3 regions of the Priestia sp. USM5 genome follow, and region 2 is predicted to be linked to each of the others. Evidence: riboswitches for the same ligand, from Rfam matches in the RefSeq annotation. Region 2 holds a riboswitch; each other region holds the start of a gene.

Evidence for each region. Region 2 has a riboswitch for S-adenosylmethionine ahead of ACWATA_RS18255 (hypothetical protein). Riboswitches for the same ligand answer to the same signal wherever they lie in the genome.
Region 1: it holds a riboswitch for S-adenosylmethionine, as region 2 does, so the genes downstream of both, ACWATA_RS17190 (trans-sulfuration enzyme family protein) here and ACWATA_RS18255 (hypothetical protein) in region 2, are expected to answer to the same signal.
Region 3: it holds a riboswitch for S-adenosylmethionine, as region 2 does, so the genes downstream of both, ACWATA_RS04795 (hypothetical protein) here and ACWATA_RS18255 (hypothetical protein) in region 2, are expected to answer to the same signal.

Annotation. Positions count from the first base shown of each region.
Region 1 covers NZ_JBSGKN010000001.1:3,205,414-3,213,477, forward strand. Annotated here, with positions in the region: gene putP (sodium/proline symporter PutP) at 1-601, shown strand, start outside; gene ACWATA_RS17175 (SIMPL domain-containing protein) at 702-1,361, shown strand; gene yoyC (protein YoyC) at 1,424-1,690, shown strand; gene ACWATA_RS17185 (trans-sulfuration enzyme family protein) at 1,725-2,906, opposite strand; gene ACWATA_RS17190 (trans-sulfuration enzyme family protein) at 2,890-4,035, opposite strand; SAM riboswitch class I at 4,107-4,224, opposite strand; gene ACWATA_RS17195 (DUF2642 domain-containing protein) at 4,391-5,053, opposite strand; gene ACWATA_RS17200 (hypothetical protein) at 5,123-6,202, opposite strand; gene ACWATA_RS17205 (CotH kinase family protein) at 6,345-7,430, opposite strand; gene ACWATA_RS17210 (CotG/ExsB N-terminal domain-containing protein) at 7,602-7,970, shown strand.
Region 2 covers NZ_JBSGKN010000001.1:3,416,312-3,424,375, forward strand. Annotated here, with positions in the region: gene ACWATA_RS18240 (CotG/ExsB N-terminal domain-containing protein) at 1-4, shown strand, start outside; gene ACWATA_RS18245 (VOC family protein) at 152-949, shown strand; gene ACWATA_RS18250 (M20/M25/M40 family metallo-hydrolase) at 968-2,581, opposite strand; gene ACWATA_RS18255 (hypothetical protein) at 3,048-3,290, opposite strand; SAM riboswitch class I at 3,359-3,460, opposite strand; gene ACWATA_RS18260 (amidohydrolase) at 3,524-4,678, opposite strand; gene ACWATA_RS18265 (GNAT family N-acetyltransferase) at 4,726-5,232, opposite strand; gene ACWATA_RS18270 (methyl-accepting chemotaxis protein) at 5,439-6,683, opposite strand; gene ACWATA_RS18275 (M48 family metallopeptidase) at 6,945-7,697, shown strand; gene ACWATA_RS18280 (LapA family protein) at 7,988-8,064, shown strand, end outside.
Region 3 covers NZ_JBSGKN010000001.1:928,088-936,151, reverse strand. Annotated here, with positions in the region: gene pdxR (MocR-like pyridoxine biosynthesis transcription factor PdxR) at 1-597, opposite strand, end outside; gene ACWATA_RS04815 (GNAT family N-acetyltransferase) at 710-1,108, shown strand; gene ACWATA_RS04810 (GNAT family N-acetyltransferase) at 1,138-1,977, opposite strand; gene alaP (alanine permease AlaP) at 2,218-3,621, opposite strand; gene ACWATA_RS04800 (DUF1540 domain-containing protein) at 3,937-4,095, opposite strand; gene ACWATA_RS04795 (hypothetical protein) at 4,196-4,540, opposite strand; SAM riboswitch class I at 4,604-4,705, opposite strand; gene ACWATA_RS04790 (hypothetical protein) at 4,827-5,123, shown strand; gene ACWATA_RS04785 (GNAT family N-acetyltransferase) at 5,136-5,582, opposite strand; gene ACWATA_RS04780 (YozF family protein) at 5,664-6,104, opposite strand; gene ACWATA_RS04775 (glycosyltransferase family 2 protein) at 6,212-7,201, opposite strand; gene ACWATA_RS04770 (DUF6044 family protein) at 7,214-8,064, opposite strand, start outside.

The DNA of each region.
Region 1 (8,064 bases), 210 kb from region 2:
TTATGTGGATCAAACTGGGATGAAACTTGGGGATCCTGAAACAATCTTTATTAAATTTGCTGATGTTTTATTTAATCCATTAATTACTGGATTTTTATATGCAGCTTTATTGGCAGCGATTATGAGTACTATTTCTTCTCAGCTGCTTGTAACGGCAAGCTCTGTTACAGAAGATTTTTATAAAACATTTTTCCGACGTAAAGCCTCTGACAAAGAGCTTGTAACAGTCGGAAGAGCTGCGGTTTTAGGTGTTGCAATTATTGGTATTTTGCTTTCTTTAAAGCCTAGTGATACGATTTTAGGACTTGTCGGATACGCATGGGCTGGATTTGGTTCTGCATTTGGCCCGGCCATTTTACTAAGTCTTTACTGGAAGCGTATGACTAGATGGGGAGCCCTTGCAGGAATGATTGTAGGTGCAGCTACAGTATTAATTTGGGTAAATACTCCATTGAAAGATGCCCTTTACGAAATGATTCCTGGATTTTTCTTAAGCTTGCTGGCTGTTATTGTAGTAAGTCTGTTAACAAAAAAGCCTTCAGAAGCTGTAGAAGATCAATTTAGAAACATGGAAAGCGTATTAGAACAGCATACAAAATAGTAAAAAAAGTACACAAGTTACGACTTGTGTACTTTTTGCTTTTAATGCAAGCCCTGCAGTCATATATATGTACTAAAGACGGATTAAGGAGGGTTTTTACATGCAACATTCTTATTTCCCTTATGAACCTACACAGCCACTGCGCGCAGATACACAAAATAGAGAAATTAAAGTAACTGGTGAAGGAAGTGCTTCAGCCATTCCAAATGAAATTTCCATGACGATTGGAACGCGCACGGAAAACCGAGACGTTCAAGAAGCCTTAAAAGAAAATTCAGCTGTTTCAAATACTCTGCTGCAAGAGATACAAAAACTTGGAATCAATGACCAGCAAATTGAAACAGCTTCATTCACTATAAATCCTAAATATGATTACAGCGATGGAAAATCGACTCTTACAGGATACGAAGTACAGCATTTGTTTAGAGTAAGAGTACAAGATGTAAAACAAGCTGGCGATGTTTATAACGCTACGTTTTCAAGCGGAGCCAACGTAGCGCAAGATCTTCAATTTCACGTTACAAATGATGATAAATATGAACAAGAAGCGATAAGTAAAGCTTTGCTTAACGCTAAAGAAAAGGCCTTTACCATTGCCAACACGCTGCAGCTCCCTATTAACCAAATCCCCATTTTAATCGAAGAAGGCCCCGTCTATCAGTCATCTGGCTCCTCGCCTAAGTTATTAGCAGCCTCTCCCCCTATCCAAGCTCAGTCCTTGACTGTATCCGCTTCTGTAAAAGTTACGTACACGTATTAATACTTATGATAAACTATAGATTATTATAATGAAGAAACTAATCTAAAGGAGCTCTTTGCACAATGACTTCTGAACATTTACTAGCAGCTTATCAGACCCTATGGTTGAACCGTTCTTTCGCTTCTAAACAAGCCCTGACAAGTGAAGATCAGCTTCACGAAGCCATTCTGAAAGATTTAAAAGATGAAATGACTCATCCACGCGTTCGGCAAACACCGTATGTAAAATATCATCTTGGCATAAAAAGAATTCTAAACAGCAGTCTTTCCTCTGATGAAAAAGTTGCGCTTACGTCCCTATACACAAACCTTTTAGATAGCTGTATATAACAAAAAAAGGACTTCCTTAATGGAAGTCCTTTTTTTATTTAATTAACGCTTTTTTTTCTAAGCTTTGAAAAACAGCGTTAAAGTCTTGCTTCAAATCCTCGAATTCCTCTAGCCCTACTGAAAGGCGAAGAAGTGAATCAGTAATTCCTTTTTCTTCACGTACTTCTTTTGGGATACTTGCATGAGACATTGTTGCAGGATGCGTGAGAATGGATTCAACTGCACCTAGACTAACGCCAATTGAAGCTAATTTGACTCCTTGTAAAATATGTCGTGCTACTTCTTCATCCTGCACTTGGAAAGAAATCATAGCTCCATATCCATTTGCTTGTTCTGAAATGAGTTTGTGGTCCGGATGACTTTTTAAGCCTGGGTAGTATACACGGCTCACTAGAGATTGTTCTTCAAGCCACTTTGCAAACTGCAGCGCTGTTTTTAACTGCTGATCTAAACGAACTTTTAATGTCTTAATGCCTCGAAGCAGTAAAAAACAATCCTGTGGCCCCAAGATAGCACCAAAAGCATTTTGTACAAACTTTACTTCTTCCGCTAGCTTTTCATCGCTTACTACAACTAAACCGCCAATGACGTCACTGTGGCCGCTGATATATTTTGTAGCACTATGAATGACAATATTTACACCAAGGTCAATCGGCTGCTGTAGATAAGGTGTTAAAAACGTGTTATCCACAATTGTAAGGAGATTGTGCTCCTTCGCCAAACTTGCTACTGCTTTAATATCCGTTACCTGTAAAAATGGATTTGAAGGGCTTTCGATATAAATAGCCTTCGTATCTTTTGTGATAGCTTCTTCTACTTTCTCAACCTTCGTTGTATCAACAAAAGTTGTTTTGATACCAAACTTTGAAAATAATCGTGTTAATACACGATATGTCCCGCCGTACGTATCGTGTGAAACTAAAATTTCATCTCCTGATTCAAAAATAGATAACACCGATGAAATAGCAGCCATACCTGATGAAAAAGCAAAACCAGCGTATCCATTTTCTAGCTGAGCAATAGTGTTTTCTAAAGCCTCACGCGTTGGGTTTCCTGAACGAGAATAGTCATAGCGGCCGTTGTTCGTCTCATCTTCTTGATTAAATGTAGATACCTGATAAATAGGTACGTTAACCGCTCCAAAATGACCGTCAATTCCTGTATTTGCATGAATTAAGTTCGTACCAAATCTATGTTTATTATTGTTGGTATGCATCAAATGCCTCCTTCAAATCTTTAATTAAATCATCTGCGTGCTCAATTCCAACTGATAATCGAAGTAAACAGTTTGTTACTCCGACACGATTTCGAATTTCCTCAGGAATATCAGCGTGTGTTTGACGAGCTGGGAATGTCATTAAACTTTCCACGCCTCCTAAGCTTTCTGCAAATGTAATAACTTTAACATTTTCTAAAAGTACTGACACGATGTCAGGGTGTGAGACAGCAAAAGAAATCATGCCTCCAAATCCAGTTGCTTGTTTCTTCATGATTTCATAGCCCGGATGTGTTTCAAGACCAGGGTAATACACTTTTTCCACGAGATCATGAGCAGTAAGCCAATTTGCAATTTTCAGTGCGTTTTCGTTATGTTTTTCCATACGAAGCGCTAGCGTCTTAATACCGCGCAATAACAGCCAGCTATCTTGTGGACCTAAGATTGCCCCAGCTGCATTTTGATAAAAACGAATTTTTTCTCCTAAGCTACTACATCGAGCGACTACAAGACCAGCAACTACATCATTATGACCCCCAATGTATTTGCTTGCACTATGTATCACAATATCTGCTCCAAGCTCTAAAGGACGCTGATAGTAAGGGGACATGAATGTATTGTCAACGATAGTAAGCAAATCATGCTGTTTAGCTAACGCAATTGCTTCTGGCAAATCCGTCACGTGCATCATTGGATTTGTAGGTGTTTCAATAAATAAAGCTTTCGTGTTGGGACGAAGCGCATCTTTTACTTGCTCGAGATGGGCTGTGTTGACGTACGAAACAGTAATTCCTTGCTCTGAAAAGATTTCATTTAGTACTCGGTACGTTCCTCCGTATAAATCCTCTGATACAATTAAATGATCTCCGTTTTTAAATAGCGCTAAAACTGACATTACACCCGCCATTCCTGAAGCGAATGCTACTCCTACTTCGCCTTTTTCTAAAGCAGCAATTGCTTCTTCCAATGCCGTACGAGTAGGGTTTGCCGTACGTGCATAGTCAAATCCTGTACTTTGCCCTAAAGCAGGATGAGCAAATGTTGATGCTTGGTAAATGGGTGTTGTAATAGAACCTGTTGAAGGGTCACGACCTACTCCTGAACGAACTAATAAAGTTTCAATTTTCATCTATTTCTCTCCTTAACTCAAAATAAAAAACACTCTTCACAGATGGAAGAGTGTTCGTTTATACACGATTTCTCTCATCTGTTAGAACAATACTGATGTTCCACAGGAATTAGCACCGTTCAAATGAATGTTTCATTTGATGGTTGCCGGGCATCGCAGGGCCAGTCCCTCCGCCACTCTTGATAAGAGTTCTATATAATTGTTGGTGGTTAACGTTTGTTGTTACTAACTTTAATAAAGATTTTCTTTATTGTCAACATAATTTTCTAAAAAATTTAAATCATCTCATTTGTTTATTCAATATACTTGTCCTGATAAGTACATAAAAAAAGAGACGACACCGAGGTCTCTTTTTCTAAGGCAAGTGCACAGATTTTACGTGAGCTAACTTCCAATACATACTTTCTCCATTTGCCGTAATTAGTTCAACAATATTAGTAGAAACTTCTTTAAGTACGCCAATTTTTTCTGATTGATCCCCTAAATCTAATACGACCAGTTGATTTTCATATTTTTTAAGCTGCTCTTCAAAGTTTCTGACAAAAGGTGCAGAGGCAGGCCTTACTGGAAGCTCTTTGTCACTTAAAGAATAAGGGGTTAACTCATTACTATAAGGGGTAAGCCATTTCAAATGATGTAAAGAAACAAAGACATTTTTATACACTGGAGAATAAAACACAAGATAATCATTCAGCACGCTTGTAATATAGCCATGCAATGATTTTCCTCCTGTTACATAAATTTCGATAAATTTTCCTTTTGCCTGCTGTAAAATATTACGATAAGAAATCCGCTGGCTTTCTTCTATTAAGTTCTCTTCTATGGTTCGTAAAGGTGTATAATCTTCTTCTGAAACCTCTCGCAAGCGATGTATGTGTAAAAGAGGAATATACAAATAATCATGTCCATTATATAAAACCATTACATCTAACCCGAGATCAACAAGTTTTCCTACAAACGATGTTTTACCTGATATATCGACTTCAACAATTTTATCGATATAATGATTCATACTCATACTCATTCTCCTCCTTTTTCCTATATGATAGAAAAGGTGCTTTATAAGCACCTTTTATGTTCCAGTTCATCATGCTTTCCAACGATAATTTTTCGTTTTAATAACTTTTTCACCTGGTGTTGAAGAGCGTGAACCCGTACGGCGTCCTCCCGAGCGATCGTCTGTGCGACCTCCTGTACGTCTTCCGGTACGGTCTCCAGTACGGCCATCCGTGCGACCTCCGGTTCTATCTACAGTAGTTGATTCTTGCACAGAATCTTCTTCATTTGTATCTCCATTTTGCTCAGAATTTTCTTCATTTTGCTTGAAAGATCCTTTTGATCCTAAGGCAATGGTTTTTACGTGTCTTGGTTGTAAACGTAAAACTTGATTATTTTGTACAAGAGTAAAGTTCCCATTGCGACTTTGAACTAACACACCTTCTACGGCCTCTGGCCCTCCACCGTTAATAGCTACCCATCTATGCGAAAACTCTTCAAACAGTTCATTGAAACTTTTCGCTTTAATATACTCAGGTGTTTCTTCAACTAATAATGGATTTTGCGGAACAACAGGCGTATTTTTGCTTACAACTTCACTTACACTCTTTATGTGCTCTACATTGATATAAACGACGCCGTCATCTTCTGTTAGTAATACGACATACGCAGATTCAAATGAGCCTAATACATCAAGGATCTTACCCAATTTTTTCTCTGGCCCTCCTTGATTTATTTGCACTTGTTTATCTTTCATTAATAATAAAGTGCCTGCAAATGTGTTGGCTCTGTGCAGTTCTACTTCACTATTAAATCCAGAAAATGTTTGCGCGGAATTAGACTTTGTATCCTCTGTAATGCTTTTAACATGAGCGAGCTGGTAATAAATAAATGTATATTGCTGTTGTGGAATAAGCTGCGCCGGCTGATTATTTTGCTGGTTGTTATTTTGTTTTGTTTCAAGAGCAAGCGTTAAATAATCTGATTGAACGTCGATTAAATATCCCGTTTTAGATTCAGGCCCCCCGCGATAGACAGTTACTACTCTCCCTTTTAATGGTTTAAAGTGGGCAGAGTAGCCCGTGCTTTCAGATTGTTGAACTTTACGAGCGCGACTACGATTGGCATTTTGAGTTTGGTCTTGATTTTGGTCGTAGTAATAGTTACTCATTATTTTTCCTCCTTATTAATTGTCCTTATTGGTCATTCATAATGTATATATACGTATCATGTACAGCTATTGATTTCCTGCATTTGCCTATTATTAACAAAATCCACTGTTGCCTATAAATTGCCTATAAATCTATCTCTTTTTAAAAAGTCAAAATGTTATTTTTAATATACGCTGTTCGTTCTTTTATAAAAGACAGCATAAATTCGGGTTCTTTATAAAATTGCTCCAAGTTATCTTTTACGTAAGGATCTTTTAATACATAAGGAGCAATATACTCATGCAGTTGATAAATGATTGGTTTCATGTATTCTATCGTAAATTGATTATTTAGAACATTGTTCATTTTTTGAATATATCGCTTTTTAATGCTGTTCACCGCCAGTAAGCGAGCTGTAAGCGTATTAAATCCTTGTGCGCGGACATAGTCTCCTTCCATTACTTTTCCATTTACATCTCTTCCCCAAGTTGCATCATAATCCCATGGAATCAGTTCAAAGCGCCCGCTTTCATGATTTAGATAGAGCGCATAGTTATGGACAAAACCGTCGTAATTCTGCATACAAATAATACCGACTAACCAAGATAAGTAGCGGTCGACGTTCAAGTACTTCTCAATATTCTGTTCGAATTCTGTATTTGTCCACGTATTAAGATTAAATATAAACTTTTCTAATTTTTCCGCATCCCCTTCTCTCACTGCTTTATTTTCATATCCAGATAACAAAGTTGTTTTCGGCCTTTTATCCAAATCGCTCATCAAAGAAAAATTAGCATCTCCGTCCACTGCATAAAATATGGATCCATCCGCTAAATTTCTTTTTTTCAAAAATAGTTCATCTACCGATTCGAGCTGAAGATATATTCCTTCATTTTTCCCATTAATTTTAAGAGTGACAAACTGAGAGTGGGGAGATAAAACGTCTAAAGAAGAGAAAAAATCGAGGGACAATTTGTTGCGCATAAGCGATGGATCTTTGTATTCAGCGTTTAGGTGTATTTCTTTGGCGCGCTGAAATATTTTCGGAGAATAAAATTCAATATAATATGACTTTTTCTTCATCTTCCGAATATGGGAGCCTCTTAGGAGCAAATCAATATCGTAGCGTTTTTTGTTAAACTTCATCGTTGCCTGAACCGCTTCTTCTGACCAAATATCTCTTTGCATTTCCTTTAAATCTTTTACATTCACAAACAGAGCGTATTGAGGGATTTCTTTTTGCTTCATGATTCGACCACCTTTCTTCAATTATTAAAGTATATGAAGGGTAAATTCTCCATGATACCCCGCAGCATCAACTATTTGCGCAAACTCCACTTTTGACTCATATCAAGGACAAGCATTAGCGCGTATTCTATTAATGCAAGACCTAGTCCAATTGACAAGGAGGTTTTTGTATTGCATATTACACCTGAAAAAATTAAAGAAGCTGCTGAAGCCCTAGAATGTACAGAACTGAAATCTTTTATGTTTCAAGAGCCAACTGCTGGTCCACTAACAAGAAAGCGTCGCTCTTCTCGTAGCACTGGCCGCAGTAGCCGCCGTTCTACTCGCGGTACTCGTCGCTCTTCTCGCGGCACTCGCCGTTCTACTCGTCGCTCTCGTCGTTCTCGCCGTTCTCGCCGTTCTACTCGCCGCTCTCGTCGTTCTACTCGCCGTTCTCGCCGTTCTACTCGCCGTTCTCGTCGTTCTACTCGCCGTTCTCGTCGTTCTACTCGCCGCACTCGTCGTTCTACTCGCCGCACTCGTCGTTCTCGCCGTTCTTAATTTCCCTAAACACTCATCTTTATTGAAAAAAAACGCCGAAGAGCCATGAGTGTCTTCGGCGTTTTTTTCCACTTATAGAAGAGGAACATTTGGA
Region 2 (8,064 bases):
CTAACTAACTCTAAAGCAAGCCGAGTCTAAAATATACGCGGCTTGCTTTTTTCAAGATTTTTATTTTACATAATCATTCGTTTTACTCTTCTTAAAAAAGAAAACAAAGTATAATAGTGGGAAAGAATCTCTCTTAAAAGGAGGCCTACCCATGCACTTATCTTTTGATCATCTTGTTCATTTTTCACCTGATCCTATTAAAGCTCAGAAAGAACTAAACGAATACGGAATCAATGTTATTAAAGGCGGTACCCATGAAAAATGGGGCACTTTTAACACGTTGGCTTATTTTCACCTGAGCTATATTGAGTGGCTTGGGCTTACAGATATCGCATTAGCTCAAACAGTTACAGATAATGATCTTATTCAGCAGCTTGTTAACGAACATACGCCGTTTGGTCATTTTGGGCGATTTGCCCTTCGTACAGATGATATGGATTTGCTCATAACCGAGCTGAAAGACAAGGGCTACACTGTAAAAGGCCCTGTAGCGGGGTCTCGTCAAACTAATGATGGAGAAAGACTTCAATGGCAAATGTGTTTTATTGAAGATGACCATGATGCCCTCCCTTTTCCTTTCTTTATTGAGTGGGGTGAACCAGAAGAAAAACGCAAGCCAAAGCTAGCTGCTCTTTCTTCCCATCAAGCCGGTCAGCTGCAGCTAAAAAACATTTACTGTGCTGTACATAACCTTGAAGAATCCATCAGCAAATGGACAAAACTGCTGGACGTTCAGGCTGGCGAAAGCTACAAAGACTCTTTACTTGATGCACGTTGTCAAAAACTATATGTCAATAAAGGAAACCTTATTTTTTGCAGCGGAACACAAGGTGTTGTCCACGATACATTAAAAAAAGTTGGAGAGCGTCCATTTTTGGTTGAATTGGATCACGCTCTAACACCGCAACAAATTACCGTACAAGGAGCTTCTTTTAAATTCAACAAATAAACATCCGCGGGCGGATGTTTATTTCTGTGCTTCTTTTATAGCTTGATAAATGAAGTGAGGCAAAATCTCAAAGGAATACTGAACGTCTAATCTTTCGGTCCATTGATGCGCATCTCTTCCCAGCGGTCCAATGTTCAGCACCGGCATCTTCAGCTCCTCTAGCTCTTCTAGCGGGATATGATATCCTTTATTCCATAGAGGCATATTGGCTACTAACGTGTTAAATGTATGAAGCGGGTGCTGCAAGCTGGCATAGCTTAAATCCGAAATTCCGCCAAAATAACTTTGTTCAACTAGCTCCACTTGGAATTGCTCTTTGGCAGTTGCCTGTACGTTTGACAAAATCTTTTGTACAAAGAGATCATCATGTGAACAAACGGCCGGGTAAAAAGGCGGCGTAAAAAATAAGACTATCATCGGAGCTGCTTCTTTACATAAACCAGCTAAAGAGTTTACTAATTTAATGGTTTTATTTCTGTCATCATCTTCTTGTGCCAAAAGTGCCGCTTCCATTTCTTGCACATATTTTTCACCGTGCTGTTTGACTGCATGAGTATAAAGTTCTTCATACGTCCATACGTTCACGTCAAGGGATGAACCCTCCATTCCCACAGCGTACTGCCGAGCAGCTTTATTATAATGTTTTTTTACATTCAAAGCCGCTTTGTCAGCCGATTTCAACAGCAGATCTGTTACTTCTTTAAGAGAGCGGTTTAACATAAATAAATTAAATAATACAACGGCAGAGTGCGGAACTTGAACGGAATACTCTTCTTTTAAATCTTTTTGTATCAGCACAGTAGGAGGTGGACTCGTTTCATCTCTTACTTTTTCGCAAAAATCAACGTTTAGTTCTATTTCTGTTGTTAAATAAGAAGCTAGTAAATTAGCATTCAAACCAGCTAGCGGTTCCCCTACATGAGTTTCTTTTCCATAACACAAAAAGCTTGGCATGATCTTGCCAATCGATCCTGAGTACACATAGTTCGTTTGATCACCAGGATAGCGGCTGAACACTGGTTCTGCATTTAGCATGAGAGAAAAATCCAGCTGATGTTTGCACGCAAGTTCTAAAAGAACAGGCACTGCTTTTCTCATTCCGAGCGAATTTACTTCTTCATCCGGTACCGACAGAAGCAGGATGTTTCCGTCAAACTCTCCGTTGCATGCTCGTTCAATCATACTGATATGCAGAGCAATACCTGCTTTCATGTCCATCGTTCCTCGGCCAAAAAGCCAGTCTCCTTTTATCATATCTTTTTGTACGTGCGCCGGAACTTGTTCCATATCATTATAAAAAGTACTCGTTAACGTATCAGCGTGAAAAGCATCCTTTTTCCACTGTCCATAATCTTGTACATCCACTACGTCGTAATGACTGACTAATACAACTGTTTTATTCGTATTTTTCCCTTCAACAAAAGCTGTGACAATCGATCGCCCGTCTCCTGTTGAATGAAGCTCAACTTGCTCGTTTTTTTGAAAGTAAGGCAGCTTCAATAAATACGACGCTATCGATTCAGCCATTTCCACTTCTGCCATCGTTCCTGTCACGCTAGGTATAGAAACCAATTCGCTTACAAGCTTCTTTAACTGTTCTTTTGTTTGATACAAAGATGTTTTGTTCGACATACCCTTCATCTCTTTCCTTTTTCTAAATTTTCCATCAAACAAAACGATTCGTCAATCCCTTTGACAGAGACCCTTTCATTCTATCCCTATGTATCATAGTATGCGCTTCCTTGACGCACATGATAAAAAAAGAGTGCGCGGCTAGGGCTAGCACCGCACACTCTTTTTTTTACTTTTCGTCATCTTCTAAAAAGTCTAGGATACGATCAATAAGCTGTTCGCTTCCTGCATCGTTTCCATGTTCAAGAGACATTTCCATTTCAATGCTCCTTTCATAAAATATTCTTGTTTTATAACATACCACAATTCATTTCGAATGTAACCTTTAATTTGTGTAAAAATTTCGACAATTTATGATTAATTTTGAAACCTAGTGAGTAATGATTATACCCACCAGATTCTTCAATTGTCAAAAAACATGCTTTCTATTTAAAAACACTTTAAAAATAGAGGCGCGAGCAGACTTCTATAAAAGACAGCCTACTCGCTCAAGCTTGGAACAGCATGATGAATAAATTTCTAGTTCATTTGCTTTTTGTACATCTTTAATATCTATGCCTACAGCATATGTACGAACATGGTTTTCGACCACAATTTCATAAAATGTTTCTAATTCACGATAAGCTACTTGATAATGCTTTCCTAATAATTTTACGGCTTCCTTTAATGCTTTCTCTCCTGTATGTGCTGCAACTGCTGTATGACTCATAAAACCCTCTCCTTTTAGAAAAATAAAAAAAACTCATTTTGCTTTGATGCAAAATGAGTTTTTCACCCGTTTTATCACCCAAAGCACATGCTTTGCTGGTAGGAGCACCTTACATTCGTAGGTTGCTGTGGAGTCAAAGAGCCAGATCTCTCGTCCACTCGTGATAACTTTTTTAATTTAAAATTTATTTTATCAAACAATTCCATCCGCGTAAATAGAAAAATAAAAATATTTTAATTTTTGTGGTAATGGAATGAATTCAAAAAGTCAAAGCTTAGATTAGCAAAATAAGAAGCTGCTACAAGTAATGCCTCTTCATTTAATGAAAAAGAAGGATGGTGCCATTCATATTCTCCAGCCGTACCCATCCATACAAAAAATCCTGGTACACGCTGCTGATATACGGCAAAATCTTCTCCTCCAGGCGATTGTTCAGCTTCTACGACTTGATAACTAAGATTCTCTGCAGCGTTAATAACCAATTTTTCCAGCGTATCATCATTGTTTACTACAGGAAGATACGGATACCATTTAACGTCTACTGAAGCGCCGAAAGCTGCTCCAATCCCTTCAGCAGTTCGTTTCATAAGAGCCGGTATTTTTTCTCTCGCTTCTTCTTGAAAGGTACGCACCGTTCCTTCAAGCGTTACTTTGTCAGGAATGACGTTCCACGAGCTCCCTCCGTGGATTTGAGTTATGCTGACAACAACATTTTGAAATGGGCTGAGATTACGGCTGACAATGGTTTGTAAACTAGTAACAATTTGACCAGCAGCAGCAATCGGATCTACTGTTTTTTCTGGAATACCTGCGTGACCGCCTACTCCTTTGACGTCAATTTCAAAACGATCAACGCTTGCCATTAAAGGTCCCGATTTGACACCAATGGTTCCTACAGGAAGATTCGGTTTGTTATGCATTCCAAATATCGCTTCTACTCCTTCGAGCACACCTTTTTCAACGAGCATTTTTGCCCCAGAAGCCGTTTCTTCGGCCGGTTGAAAGATAAATCGAACCGTACCGCAAAGCTCCTGCTGACGCTCTTTGAGAAGAATGGCTGCTCCGATTATAGAAGCCGTATGAAAATCATGTCCGCATGCGTGCATAACACCGTTCACTTCAGAAGCAAATGGCAGATTGGTTTTTTCTTCAATTGGCAGCGCATCAATATCAGCTCGAATAGCGATAGTAGGTCCCGGCTTTCCTCCCACAATTTCCGCTACTGCTCCCACGTCTAAATGGAATGCATCCGCTATAGAAATATCGTAGTGCTTTAACCACTTTTTAATACGTTTAGTTGTTTCATATTCTTTCATTGAAAGCTCTGGAAACCGGTGCAGCTCACGGCGTATGTCTATTAGTGTATTTAGTAGTAATTGATCTGTCATATTTATCACTCTTTCACATTTCTTAATTTAGACCACTTCTCTATCTTTTACGACAAAGAGTGTACCTCATTGAATTTTTTATAAAGAAATACGGTCGTATAGCCTTGTGCAAGGTGCTTTTCTTTAGCTTGAACATATCCTTTTCGTTCATACATCTCAACTAACCAAGGATGTTCTTTTGCTGTTCCTAAAGACACACCTGGCGATTTAAACGTATTCTTTATTACCTCTTCCTCTACTAGATGCAGCAGCTTAGATCCAACGCCTTTCCTGGCAAGCGACGGGTCCACTGCAAACCACCAAAAATGCGGAACAGCAAACGGACCTGGATGTTCTCCCCAAGGCATTCGTATAGATACAGTTGCAGCGATTCTTTTATCTTCTTCATATACATAGCAAAGGTTTTGAGAAATATTTTTCTTAACGAGGGCAAGATCAGCAGTAGCTGCTAAGAAAGGAATGCCTAGCTCTCGAATAGGCTTATATGCTTGTAGAGTTAAGTTCAATAAGTTATCCGCGTCGTCATTTGTTGCCAAACGGAATTCATTTTTCATCTCTTTGTCTCCTTATATAGCACTCAAATATTTTATTTAACTTATAAGTTTACTAAGAATTAAAAAAGGCGGACTGCCGCCTTGCGTACTCACTATACAACTGCTTTGATAACGTGTCAATTCTATTTATCGTTTTCTATAAAAGATATAAATAAAACAAATACACGCAGAAAACTGCGCGTATTACGTACATATCAAGATAGACTTCAGGACTCACTTACCGTAGCTTTTAAATTAGCTGCCAACATCACAAGTTCTTCCATAGATGCTAACTCTTCTTGTGAAGCCGCAGCTACTTCTTCAGCGTAAGCAGCTGCTTGTTTAGCAACCTCCGAAAGGGTCATGACGGACTCCATTACTTTGAACGAATACCCATCAATCTCTCCTGTTGCTTTTGTCATTTTGTTCATTTGTTCTTGAGCGGCAAAGACATCTTCCATAATTGTGGAAAACTGTTGCGTTACATCTTCGACAGTGGCAATACCAAGCGTGACTTCTTCCGTATTCACTTCCATGTTTTGATAAGCCCGCTTTGCCTGTACTTCAATTTCTTTTAACAAATGACTGATTTGTATAGCGGACGTTTTAGATTCTTCCGCTAGCTTACGTACTTCCCCTGCCACTACAGCAAAACCTTTTCCATGTTCTCCAGCCCTTGCAGCTTCAATAGCAGCATTAAGCGCAAGAAGATTTGTTTGTTCAGCAATTCTTGTAATCGTATTAATAATGCGGCCAATCTCTGCGGAACGATCTTCGAGTCCCTTTACTTCACTGGTCGATATCTTAACGGTTTCATAGATTTTATTCATTTGATTCGTCACATCTTTCACCGCAACATTTCCGGTAGAAGCATGTTCAGAGGCTCTGTTCATCGATTGTTGTACCTTTGAAGAATGATCAGTCATTTTCTGAAGCAGCTTGGCCATATCCACCATAGCCTGCTCGGTTTCAACCACACTTAGCAACTGCTTATCAGAACCCGCAGCAATTTCTTGAATAGACATCGTAACTTCTGTCACAGCTGTTTTTGTTTCCTCCATGCTTACAAGCAATTGCTCTGAGGAATGACTGACCGTGCTCTTTGTTTTACTTATTTTCTGACGCAGTATTCTCATGTGAGTCATCATTTCATTAAATGAAGATATGAGTGTACTAATCTCATTTTTCCCTTTCAAAGGAACAACATCTACAGATAAATCGCCGTTTGAAATCCCTTTCATTGTTTTTGACAAATTTTCAACCGCAATTATGTAGCGACGTATGATAAAATAGAACACGGTAGTTGTAAAAGAAACAAACAGAAATGTAATCACTAGCGTAATCGAAGCTGCTTGCTCTTGTTTCACAATAAGATAATAATTGGTTACTTCAATTACAGTAGATGTTATGGCCATCATGGCTGCAATCATACATAGCATTTTCATGCGTAAACTTTGAAAAGCTTTTTTCATTTTTTCATCCCCTATACAATCTAAAGACATAGAATGTCTAATCTATATTAGTAGTATCGGCATATTTTTATATTTTTTTGTAAAAACTAAAGAAGAATTGAAACAATTATTATTGGCGCTTTTCCACTAAATATTGGAATACATATCTTCCTGCAAGGCGCTGCAACAGCAGTTGATAACTGTCTGATTATTCTTTCATTTGACCAAACTCTACCTTTGCTTATAAAATGAAGATTTGTAGAAAGGAGTACGAAAAATTTTATGTATACGTATCAAACAGGCAATCAAACAATTGACTACAAAATTGAAGTCGTTCCAAATAGAACCGATATCACGGTGCAAATTTGTGACAAAGAAGGGGTAAAAGTTATTATCCCAAGAGGTCTTAATGAAAACAATGTGCGTTCAATCATCGCACGCAAAGCAACATGGATTTTAAAACAACTAAACGGTTCACAACCAGCTGAGGAAAAGCCAGCTGCTCCAAAGAAAGAAGCAGTAAAAAAAGAAACAGCTAAAAAAGAGGCTCCTAAAGCAGCAGCTTCTGCAGCTAAAACTGGTTCTTTTGAAGAAGGAGACAAATTCCCTTACCTAGGGCGTCAATACCGCTTAAACATCGTTCGTGGAGATGTAGCAAAAGCTGAAATGACATTCCGTGCAAAATTCATTGCTACAGTACCTGAAAGCTGGAACGAGCAGCAAACAAATGAAGGTATTGGACAACTATTAACAGAATGGTACCAAGGCCGCGCAGGTGAAAAATTCCAAGAAGCTTTGAAATCTGTTAAAAAAGCAGCTGACAATGCTCCTGAATCTGTTAAGTGGGACGAGTTAGGTGAAGAATACGCTACGACTCAAGATAATACAATCGTATTAAACTGGCGTTTGCTAACAGCTCCTCTTGCAACAATTGAATATGTCATTGCTTCTCAATTTACAAATGCAGATGAGTTATTCGAAGATGCAGCTGAACGCAAACAGTGGTTAAGCGATAACACCCTAAACGCATTTTAAGTTTATACATAAAAAAAGCACGCGGCGAACGCGTGCTTTTTTTATGACAATGAAGCCTTATACCTACTCCCTTCCCTCAAAAATCCCCCTCTATCAGGTCTTTGGACATGTCAAACTTTCTACACCAATTGATATATTGTGTTTTAAAAGAAAGATATATATAATCAAGAAAATGTTTGATTTTGTTTAAATGTGGATACGTATACCTATAAGCAAGATAGCAAACACTTAAGATGAGTGGTTACGCTATAAAAGTTGTAATGACCATGTAAAGAAAGGAAGTGCAGCTTATGAAAGGACAGAGCTTTTTTGTTTTAGGACTTATATTTGCTCTTATCATTGCTGTTTTAGCTGTAATTAACAACGA
Region 3 (8,064 bases), 2.5 Mb from region 2:
TTCGAACCCAATTATCTTTTCTTTTCCTAGAATGACAGAAAGCAGCCACATGAGGTACTGTGTACCTGCACCTATCACAATTTGCTCCGCTGTGCAGCGCACTCCTCTTGAATGATAAAGATACGCTGCAATTTCTTGACGAAGAAGCAGTTCGCCCTGTGGATGTCCGCTATAAAAAAGCTGGCTTTCATCATGATAAATTGTTTGAACCGTTAGCTTTTTCCACGTGTTATACGGAAATTTTTCTACGTCTACCTTTCCATGGCTAAAGTCAATGACAGTTGATTTCCCTTCTTCTTGCGGTAAAGAGACATAGGCGGGAGGCTGTTTTTGAAGCACGACTTCATTTTTTATCTCTTTTACAAATGCTCCTTTCCTGGCTAGTATCTCGATATAGCCTTCAGCTTCTAACTGTACATAAGCCGCTTCAACCGTATTTTGGCTAATGCTTAAATGAAGAGCTAACTTTCGTTTAGAAGGCAGTTTTTCATGAGGCGGAATGGTGCCTTTTTGAATTTGTTTTTTTATGTAAGTATAAAGCTGCATGTATAAGGGATCTGCTTTTCTTTTATCGAGCAAAGGCATTAACTCTAACATGATGTTCTTTCCTTTCTAACTGACACTATTAAATTTACTGTTTCTGACACTTATTCTCAGTTCAGATTCTTCATATACTGGACTATATCTTATAAATCAAGGAGATGACACAATGACCATTACTTACAAAACCAACGTCTCAATCCGTGCCGAACAAGCTGCTGAAGTGTTTGTACATTCAGGTATTAAACGTCCGGCACAAGATCTTGATCGGATTCAAAGAATGCTTGATCATGCTTCCCTTACCATTACCGCTTGGAAAGACAGCGAACTCATTGGCATAGCCAGAGCGTTAACAGATTTTAGCTACTGCTGCTATTTATCGGATTTAGCTGTCGTAAAAGACTATCAAAATCAAGGAATCGGCACACAGCTCATCAAGCACGTTCAATCAGAAATCGGTGAAGAAGCCGCGCTCATTTTACTTTCCGCTCCTTCTGCAATGAACTACTATCCAAAAGTCGGCTTTCATCAGATTGATAATGGGTTTAAAATTGGGAGAATTCGGTAGACGCGAAGAAAGGAGCTTCTCCTTTCTTTTTATCCAAACGCCTGAGCTGCTATAGCAAAAAGGTTGCCCTGTCTAGCAGATAGGGAATTGACGCCATACGCCATAACAGGAGGCTCATTTTGAAGCTGAAATCCGTGATTTTCCACAAGTTTCTTTAACGTTTCCTCATGAGAAGACAGGTCAATTCTCAGCTTTTCTTTGTAACTCTTCGCTAGTTCATCAATGACTAGCATTGCTGCTTCAGCGTGTGGAGCAACTACGGGACCAATCACGATATTGCTCGGGGTACGAACCGCTAAACCATAACCCATTATTTTATTTTGTTCGTTTTGTAAGACAACTGCTTTTTCAGCTTGCTGAATTCTACTTTTTAAAAATAGCTTTCTATTATCTCCAAATGCTGCTTCATCAAGCTTTAAAACCTCTTTGAAGTCCCTTCTCGTTAAGGATCGTGTATAAAACCCTGAAGCTTTAAATGCTCTTGGTATGTATTCACTGCTTATATATTTACTTACATAGTCCACGGTTTTGAACCCTGCTTTTTTATATAAGTGCTCACCTTCTTTTGTCGCAATTAAGTAGGCATTCACCTCAGGAGAAAGAATTTGCAAACAGTGCTTCATGAGCTGCCCGGCTAACCCTTGTTTTCGATAATCTTTTCTCACAATTACCATTCCTATAAAAGCTGACTGATTTTCATATAAAACTACTGCTACGCTTGATACAATGTCACCTTTCTCATTTCTATGTCCAAATACGTCTCCAGTTGAAAAAATCGTATGTAAATCCGCTTCGCTATAATCCCATTTTTCCAACTTAGATAGCACTAGCAAACCCTTTATGTCTTTTTCACTAAATCTTTCTATCATTTCTGCCTATTTCCTCCCAACTTTTCGATGCACTGTGTGGCGTTAAAAAACGTAAAACTACCATACTTATCCACTTCCAATTACCATTTAATCATTAATGAATTCTCTAACTAAATAGTACAGAATAAATAGAATATTTTCTACATTATTCATATGTATCAATAATCCCTTCAAAAAAACTAATCATTCGCACATAAACTAATGAAAAAAGACCTCTTTCCAAGAAAGAGGTCTTTTCGTTCATTTCACTAGCTTTTGCTCAGTCCCAGCTGAACCTTGACTTCGTTTATGAAATCCTTTTGCGTAGTACGCGATAATAAGACCGATAAACCATAGTGGTCCGATAATAACTGCAATTCTTGTATCTGGATTGTACGCCATAAGAACAACCACCAGCGCTAGGAACGCAAGTGACACATAAGACGTTAACGGAAATAAAGGCATTTTGTATTTTAACTTTGCCTCTTCACCTTTTTTTAGCGTTTTGCGATACTTAATTTGAGAAAGCAAAATAATTCCCCAAGTCCAAATCGCACCGAATGTTGCAATGCTTGTTACCCACGTAAATACTTTGGCAGGCACAATGTAGTTTAACGCTACTCCGACTAATAACGCACCCGCTGATGCTAAAACAGCTTTTCCAGGTACGCCGCCTTTTGTCAGCTGACCGTATCCTTTTGGAGCTTCTCCGTGCTCTGCTAAGTTAAACAGCATACGGCCTGTACTAAAAATACCGCTGTTACAAGAAGAAAGAGCTGCTGTTAGCACCACAAAGTTAATAATGCCTGCCGCTGCTGGAATCCCGATTTTTTCAAATGTTAATACAAACGGGCTTCCCTGTGAACCAATTTCTTGCCAAGGATAAATCGACATAATGACAAATAATGCACCAACGTAGAAAATAAGAATACGCCAAAAGACCGAATCAATCGCTCTTGCTAGAGATTTTTCTGGATTTTTCACTTCTCCCGCGGTAACGCCGATCATTTCAATTCCTAAATATGCAAACATAACCATTTGCAGCGACAGTAAAATACCTTTGAATCCGTTCGGGAACAGCCCGCCGTTGTCCCATAAGTTTTTAATACCCGTCGCAACGCCGCCGTTGCCGATTCCAAACACAATCATTAATAATCCAACGGCAATCATTAACACAATCGCTAAAATTTTAATAAGTGCAAACCAAAATTCCAGTTCACCATATGCCTTAACAGCTAAGAAGTTAACTGTTGTCATGATGACAAGCGCCGATAACGCCCAAATCCAGTTTGGTACATCCGGATACCAATATCCCATATAAATACCAACGGCTGTAATTTCAGCCATACATGTTACAACCCATAAAAACCAGTAGTTCCAACCTGTTAGATAACCAGCAAGGGGCCCTAAATAGTCGCGCGCGTACTTGCTGAATGAACCTGCAACAGGTTTTTGAATCGCCATTTCTCCAAGTGCTCTCATAATAAAAAACATAATCATTCCGCTAAATCCGTACGCCAATAATATTCCCGGCCCTGCTAATTTAATAGCAGATGCAGATCCAAGAAACAGCCCTACCCCTATGGCTGCTCCTAAGGACATCAGCGTCACATGTCTTTCTTCTAACCCGCGTTTCAATTCTTTCCCCTGAGTTTTCCCCTGCATAAACGTCTCCCCTTTTTCCAATCTGTCAAAACGAGATGAATACAGCTTTTTGTTAGCGCTTTCATATAAATTTATGCTAAAAGTCAGCTAGGCTGTATATTTTTATTCTATCACCTTTCTCTCGTTTTTCTTTTGTCGAAAAACAAAAAAATTATCGTATCATTTTGTTTAAACGCACAATTAGACGTAGACACTGCTTTTTTACTATGTATTTATTATCGCACCTAAGTAATAGTATTTTTTAAAAAATAGAAAAACGCCGACTCAACTCCGTCAGCGCATCGTTCATTTTATGCTTTTTTATAAAACTAGCATTTATCTCGCGGGTTCAAAAGTTTTACAGCCAGGTTCTTCCGTTTCAGAAACATGGTGACTACTTTCAGGACTCACAACGTAAATGGACTCTGCACTGCATTTATTTCCCGATTTCCAATACATGCACTCATTCACTTCACATAATACACCTTGGGCCACTGTTATCCCTCCTTTTTTTGTCTTATCTATTTACTACCCGAAATAGAACGCTTCTAACATTTACATGCAAAAAAACCGCTTGTTTATCAAGCGGATCCTTTTACTGCGTGTGTTCAACATACTGTTTTTTAGCTAAATATAATTCACGACTCAGCGTGATCCGCCGTTCTCTCAAGTTCCTTAATTTAACTTGAAACTGTTCATTAGTTGGCTCTTCTTGAATTAAGCGATACGTAAAAGAAATATCTTCATTTAACTGTTTAAAATCTTCCCATATTTCTTGAACGAGTGCGGATTGTTTGTCTTCAAATGAACGATTTTGCTTCGTTTTTAGCGCGGCTAAAATTTCCTGCTGCCACGTTTCGTCTTTTAGTTCTTTTGCTAACAAGTATAGATCTAAATAATCATCAACGCTTAGCGCCTGTTGTGTATTTTTCAATGTCATCACCTTTTCTATACGAAATGTTTCTTCCTAAGAAGAGGATTTCATCATAGAAAAAGATTCCTCTTCTTATCTGTCAGAGCTAGGCTATGCTGGAATTAGCACCATTCAATAATTGTGGTTGCTGAGGCTTCAAAGGGCCAGTCCCTCCACCTCTCTAGATAAGAATATTTCGTTTTTAAATTATTTCTGACTATTCTAATATGTTTTATATGTTATGTCAATAGCTTTTCAATAAAAAGAAAAAAGAAGTAAAATATGGTATGCTTTCATAAAGGATGGTGAGCACATGAAACGATATATGTTATCTGCTTTTTTGGGAAGCTTGCTGCTGCTTCTCAGCATTGCTTTTTCATCTACTTTCCATATTGCAATTGTCAAAACAACCGGAAGCATTGGAGGGATTATTTTAGCAGCAGCGGCTTTGATTATGAACGCACTTGAAGATCCCCCCTCCTCAGATCATACAGGTAGAGGAGCTGTTGAAGTACTAGATAAAGGCGCTGTTTGGGCTACTTATTTACTTTTACTTTCATTACCGAACCTCATCGCATGTATAACATCTTATGTTTTATGGACTCGCTGACATTCACCAACATTACGGACGTTTTGCCACCTGTAGGCTCATTGATATTTGTTTATCTACAAATCCAAGTTCACGGTACACATGCTGTGCAAAATTCCCAGCATGAACGCTGAGTCTGATTTCAGGGTATCCTTTGATAGACAATTCATCAATTGCTTTTTGCATTAACGGCTTGGCTAGACCTTGCCCGCGGTATTCTGGTAAAACATATAACTCGTAGATAAAGCCAATTTCTGCTTTTGAAAAGAAGTCGGCAGATGGACCGACAAAAACCCAGCCTGCAAGTTTATTTTCTTGTCTAGATACTAAATAATAACACCCTTTTTCAAGGGCATTATCAATTAGTTCATTTACGCGTTCAGTTGACGGTTGAAACTGATGCGTTGTTCCTTCAAACAGCGCATCAGCAGATTTCGTCCGAATTTCCTGTATTTCTTCTTCAGTAGCTTTTGCAATCATCACAATCTCTCCTTTCGTGTTCGTTTTCCACATACAGAGATAAATTCCTGCAAAAAAAAGTCTTCGCCTAAGCGAAGACTTTTATTTAAATTCAAAATGTTCTTGATGGTTGCCTTGTTCATCCGTCCAGTTAATCATGATGTCTAAGCCTGCCGCTTTTCCAGGAACAGCAAAATTGGCATAGCGAAAACGCTGACCGCTTTTGCTTAAGTTAGACCTTCCAATAGGAGAAAACAAGCTGTATTTCGCCTTATTTTTTCCTTCGTGCCGAAAAGCTTGGACCTGCACACGCTCTACGTCTTTTCCAATGTTTTCAACGGTTAATCCATATGTATGATAGACGTTATTTTTCCACTTTAGCTGATTATCTCCCGTCATGCTCGCTTTTGTCAGTTCGACCGACCATTGTTCAGATGATTTCTTCATTGGAAGTTTCTCAATCGAAAGAGCGCTGACATGAATGGTTGCAAAAGCAAGCCAAACAAAACAAAAAGTGCTGACTGTATAAAGTAGTCTTTTCATAGATTTTGATCTCCTTAGAAATTTTAGTAGTAGCATCTCCTATTACCTTAAAAATTATGATAAACACTTTAACAAAAAAGCCTCTCCATTCAGGAGAAGCTTCTTAATTAATGCATCAGCAAATCTTTTTGTGTGTCTAACGAGTGTTTTGTATATAAATCTCTTTCAATCGCATATTTAGGACGCTGTTTCACTTCGTTGAAAATCTTGCCAATGTATTCTCCGACAAGACCTATTCCCATTAGCTGCAGGCCGCCTACAAGCCAAATTGATAAAATAAGAGACGTCCAGCCAATTTGCGTATGATCTAAATATTTTTGAATCAGCGCATAAATGCCAAACAAAATACTAAAGAGAAACGAAGCTCCTCCAAGCAGCGTCAGTAAGCGTATAGGTGCTACGCTAAAAGACGTAATCCCGTCAAATGCAAAAGCGAGCATTTTCTTTAGCGGATATTTTGACTCACCCGCCGTCCGTTCTTTGCGGTCATATGTGACTTCCGTGGAGCGAAATCCTACTAATGGTACAAGGCCCCGCAAAAAGACGTTTCCTTCTTTATATTTCATGAGTTCACCAAGAGCACGTTTGCTCATAAGGCGAAAATCAGCGTGATTTTGAACGAGCTGAATTCCTAGCTTGTTCATAAAACGATAAAACCCTACTGCCGTGGTTCGTTTGAAAAATGTATCGGTTTCTCTGCTGTCTCGAACGCCATATACAACTTCATACCCAAGCCAATATTTCTCTACAAAAGTACGAATGACGCTGATATCATCTTGCAAATCCGCGTCAATGGAAATGACGCAGTCAGATTGCTTATGAGCTGCTTCTAGTCCTGCAAGCAAAGCATTTTGATGTCCTACATTTCGCGCTAACTTTAACCCTTTTACAAACAAATTGCTGCAGCTTTCTTTTTCAATAAGCGACCACGTGCTGTCTTTACTTCCATCGTCTACAAATAAAATAGTGCTTTCACTTGATACAAGTCGTTCATTAATCAGTTCTTTTACTACAGTAGTTAATTGAAAAGACGTCTCTGTGAATACTTCTTCTTCGTTGTAGCATGGAACCACGATCGTTAAAATAGGTCTGTTCATGTTATTGCCCCCTTACTTTGCTTCATATACATACACTTTCCAAGCGGACTGTTTATCGTTAAATGCTTTTAAAAAGTGCAAACCGTCGCTTTCAGCATTTTCAATTGGCACAGCTGAAAAAATATAGCGACCGCCCATTTTTTTAAATTGGCTGATATTAAGCTGCAAATGACGAATTTTTTTCGTTGAGTCTTTTCGGTAATCATATTTTTTACCTAGCTCGCTAACAAACACATAGCAGCGATTGCCCCAGTGATCATAGTAGCTTTCTAGTTTTTTATTTTTATCAAGCTCTTTGGCAATAATTTTGCGAAACTCATGTTTATATGTTAACGGATAGAAGTTGTTATACGTATCTAGCGTATAAAAGCCGTTATACTGAGCAATTGATGGATGAAGCCCTATGCTCGATACGCGATAAGATGATTTAGGTTTTCCAATATATCTGCTTATTTCATCAAACTGATGCACAGCATAAAATTCTTTGACTGAAGGCTCGTGATTGTAGCGATAGTAAAGTTCAGGATTTGCTATAAATAACACAAGCAGCTGTAAAATCAAACATACCCACACAAACTTTTTCCACGCCTTGCTCCTTTTCCATAAAACATAGCTGCCAACGGCAAACATCAAATAAATAATGAGCGGGCGTAAAAAGTGAAATCTAGCAAAGTTGAACGTATTAAAAAGCTGATATTTTTCTTTTAGCGGCTCCCAACCTTTATAAAACCAAAACGCATACCAAATCGACAGTAGTAGATTAAGAATAAATAACTGCAAAAACGTTTTGTCAAGCTTTTCCTTGCGATTTCGAGCAACAAACCACAATACGACAAAAGAAAGCGGTAAAATGACAAAAGTAT